Regions from separate parts of the Edwardsiella sp. EA181011 genome, predicted to be linked through region 1. Evidence: predicted binding sites of a transcription regulator. Region 1 holds the regulator's gene; the other holds the start of a gene.
The links. Region 1 encodes Fur, which represses iron uptake genes when iron is present. Its sites were predicted from a motif close to ATAATAATGAGAACNACTATCAA; they were not measured.

Region 1 (2,192 bases):
AGTATTCGACTGGTAGGTAGGCTGGGTGTGTGACCGCGCCCGGTTAGGCTCAGCGCCTAATCCCGTCCGTCGCCCGCGACGGTCAGGGCACAGCCTGATTTAATTTCTGAGATAAAAGGTAAATTCGCGATATGGCAATCGTAGGTATTTTCTTTGGCAGCGACACCGGCAACACGGAAAACATTGCTAAGATGATCCAGAAGCAACTGGGTAAAGACGTTGCTGAAGTTCATGACATTGCCAAGAGCAGCAAGGAAGACCTTGAGGCGTTTGATATCCTTCTGCTGGGTATCCCCACCTGGTACTACGGCGAAGCGCAGTGCGACTGGGATGACTTCTTCCCCTCGCTGGAGGAGATCGACTTCTCCGGTAAGCTGATTGCGCTGTTCGGCTGCGGCGATCAGGAGGACTATGCCGAGTACTTCTGCGATGCAATGGGCACCATCCGCGAGCTAGTTGAGGCGCGCGGCGCCACCATCGTCGGCCACTGGCCGACCGCCGGATACCACTTTGAAGCCTCCAAGGCGCTGGTCGACAGCAACACCTTCGTCGGCCTGGCCATCGATGAGGATCGCCAACCGGAGCTAACCGCCGAGCGCGTGGACGCCTGGGTCAAGCAGCTCAGCGCAGAGATGCATCTGGCCGATATCCTGGGCTAATGCCTGTCGCCTGCCGGCGCGGAGCCCCGTTTAATAGCCGGCAGGTATTTCAGCCATCAATAAAAACGATAGTGCGCAGTTCGCTGCGTCATTTGTTTCTATCTTCCTCATTACTCGCGAGTTATATCTGGCCCACGCCGCGGGCACCCCACGCCGGACACGCCGCGCCACGGTTCCCATTTAGGGATATCGGCCTTATAATGAATCTCACTATTATTTTCCGTTCGGTAACGGCCTCTGGGCGCTGCCGGGCGCTGTGACAGGACAGAATCCGAATGACTGACAACAACACCGCGTTAAAGAAAGCTGGCCTTAAAGTCACGCTTCCCCGTCTCAAGATTCTGGAAGTACTGCAAGATCCTACGTGCCATCATGTCAGTGCTGAAGACTTGTACAAGAAGCTGATCGACATGGGCGAGGAGATCGGTTTGGCAACCGTATACCGCGTGCTCAACCAGTTTGACGATGCCGGCATCGTTACCCGCCATAACTTTGAGGGCGGGAAATCGGTCTTTGAACTGACCCAGCAGCACCACCACGATCACCTGATCTGCCTGGACTGCGGCAAGGTCATCGAGTTCAGCGATGAGTCCATCGAGAAGCGTCAGCGCGAAATCGCCAAAAAACACGGCATCCAGCTGACCAACCACAGCCTGTATCTCTACGGCCACTGCGCCGAGAGCGACTGCCGCAGCGATGATACCCTGCACGACGAAAAGGCCTAAACCCACCGTCAGCGAAGCGGCCCACCGGGGCCGTTTTTTTTGCCCGTCGCGGGTAAAAAAAAAGCCCTCACAGACCGAGGGCAATTACTGCTCACTACTACTCAGATCGAAACCGGAATAAGGAGAGGATGAGGCCGCGCCGCGGGCGCTCATCCTAAGGCCCCCGCGCGAGGCGGGGGAAAATGAGGGTAAAATCCCGTCAGGATTTGACGGACTCCACGCGGCTAAAGCGCTTGCCGTCCGGCGACGCGGTACGCACCTGAACCTCGCCGCTCACGCTCGGCTTCGCCTTGGCATCATAGCGCTGCCACTGCTTACCGCCGTCGACGGAGTACTCCACGATCAGGCCCGGCATCGCGACGTTGGTCTCCAGCTTGCCGTTCACTACGCGGGCGCCTGGCTGCGGTACGCGATAGGCCACGCCAGACTTATCCATCTTGGCCAGCTCACGCTGCCCCATCAGGTTGGCGAAACGCTGCCAATCCTTCAGCAGAGCCTGCTGATCGACCAGATGGGTTTCGCCGCCCTTGTATTCACGCCCGGCCTGATACGGCTGTTCCCAGCCCGCCTGATGCCAGGCACGCTCGGCGACGGCCATGATGCGCGGATAGATCTTGTACTCCATCATCTCATCGGTGCGCACCACTTCGCTCCACAGCTGAGCAGAGAGGCCATAGGCGCCCGGCCACGGCTTGTCGCTCTTGGCGCTGAAGTAGTTACCGTCGCGATCGACCGACGTTTCGGCGTTCTGCGGCAGGTTGTCCGGCGCGAAGGCAAAGATCTTGCGCTCATCGCTGAAGCGAGTGCC
Region 2 (2,192 bases), 1.2 Mb from region 1:
ATGGAGCTTGAGGCCTATGGCGACTACCGCTGCCAGGCCGCGCTGCACACCTATTTCAATATCGCCGATATTAACGCCGTCTCCGTCTCTGGGCTGGGCGAACCCTATCTGGATAAAGTCAACGGCGGCGCCGAGGCTATCCAACAGGGAGCGCTGACCTTCAGCGCGCGTACCGACCGCGTCTATACCGCGCCGGAGCCATTCAGCGTCATTCACGATCGCGGCTTCCAGCGCAGCATCGAGATCCATCATCACCATCACAGCGACGTCGTCGCCTGGAACCCGTGGCGTGAGATTGCCGCCGCCATGGCCGATATGCCCAATGACGGCTATCACACCATGGTGTGCGTTGAGACCGCCCGCGTCAGCCAGCCGCTGCAGGTCAGCAGCGGCTGCCCTGCCCGTCTGGCCGCCACGCTGCGCCTGCGTCCGCAGCGCTAATACGCATCAACCGGCTCTCCGCTGCGCGGGAGCCGGGATCTCCCCGGTGCGCTTGGCACCCGCGCACGCGGCGCAGCCGTAGCCCCCGTTCCCCGCCGGTCACCCGTGCCCGCAGTCAGCGCATTCACCGACATCCCTCTCATCGCGGCCGAAATCCGCCGGCACGCTCTCTGGCTTGCCGGCGGCGATGCTATCCCGTCTAACCGGCGCTCATGCCTGTCCTGCCCACCGCCGGAGGGGCGACGATAAGCACAGGGTGCGCGACGGAGCACCTCACCCCGCGCTGAGCATCCGCCGCGCCGGTCATATCTACGCCGCGCTCATACCGAGTAAACACACATCGCTTAAAAATAATTATCATTATCAATTAATATGTATGACCTTTTAAATGCTTCTGGGTTATGTATATGATAAAAAAAATACTTCTTACTACGCTGCTCCCCGTCAGTACCCCCCTTGTCGCGCAGGCGACGGGGACGGAGAAGAACGATGCCGAGGATATCGTCTATGTCATCGAAAAGAAGGAGGAAAAAATTAATGAGACGACGCTCTCGCAAAATGAGATAGAGAATCAGCTTATTTTTGATATGCAGGATATTGTCCGCCACCTTCCCGGCGTCGGCGTCTCCAGCGATGGCCGCTTCGGCAACAATGGATATAGCATGCGAGGCGTCGATAAGGATCGCGTGGCCATCTCCGTCGATGGCATCCCGCAGGGTGAAACTTTCGACAACCTCATTTACAAGGGATATGGCTATTTTAACGGCAGCATCAACAACATCGAAACTGACCATCTGAAAACCGTGCTGATCGCCAAGGGGGCCGACTCGTTATTCATGGGCAGTGGCGCCCTGGGCGGCAGCGTGCAGTATGTCAGCAAAGATCCCAGCGATCTGATTCGATCGGGCAATAGCGGCTTGGTTTCCCGCAGTGCCTATAGTTCGAAAAATGATGAAAAGATGCAGACCCTCGGGGGCGCGTTCAGCACGGATTTTGCCGAAGGCATGCTGCTCTACACTTACCGCAGCGGCCATGAAACCGACAACTTCCGCCATGAAAACGATGTTTTTGGCCGCGCACGTGGAACGCCGGACCCGCAGGATAAAAAGCGCCACTCGCTCCTCTCGAAGGTCAACCTTATGCTCGGCGACGCACACACCCTCAGCGCCACCGTCGAATATGCCAAGGAAAAGACCTATACCGATGAGAAGTCGTGGTACCTCTTTTCAACATATCACCGTACCGGTAACGACCTCTCAGAAAAAAGGCGCTACAGCGTTTCTGATACCTGGCAGCCCGGCATCTATATCGACACGGTCAAAACCGAGTTTAACTGGCAGAAAATCACGCAGACCGCCTTTAGCACGATCTATGAAGACTTTGAGCAGGGATATTATGGCGATATTTTTGAAGAGAAAAATCGCAGGCTGACCCAGTATGGCCGCTACCTGAATAGCGAAATCTCGTTCAACAGCTGGTCGTTATTGGCTACGCGCCATCATCTGACCCTGCGGACCCAGTATGCCTCGAAGCGCTTTGATAACGTCAATGTGGACACGACCTGGCTGGGTAACCCCAAGAAACCCCACCTGGACGATCAAAAAATCATCCGGCCGGTCTCTAGCCGTGATGTCAATGCCACCGTCGTCGATGAAATCACGCTGCCCAACAATCAGCTCAGCCTTATCGCCGGCGCCCGCTATGATAGCGTCGCACATAAACCCGACGCAGGTCGGTTATCCCTGGCGAAA

Region 2: a site for Fur is predicted at 786-808, ahead of QY76_RS12500 (TonB-dependent hemoglobin/transferrin/lactoferrin family receptor). Genes of this name have one in related genera too.

What each region holds. Positions count from the first base shown of each region.
Region 1 is NZ_CP011364.1:1,683,417-1,685,608, reverse strand. Features, by position in the region: gene fldA (flavodoxin FldA) at 132-659, shown strand; gene fur (ferric iron uptake transcriptional regulator) at 935-1,384, shown strand; gene QY76_RS07450 (beta-N-acetylhexosaminidase) at 1,584-2,192, opposite strand, start outside.
Region 2 is NZ_CP011364.1:2,851,087-2,853,278, forward strand. Features, by position in the region: gene QY76_RS12495 (D-hexose-6-phosphate mutarotase) at 1-441, shown strand, start outside; gene QY76_RS12500 (TonB-dependent hemoglobin/transferrin/lactoferrin family receptor) at 843-2,192, shown strand, end outside.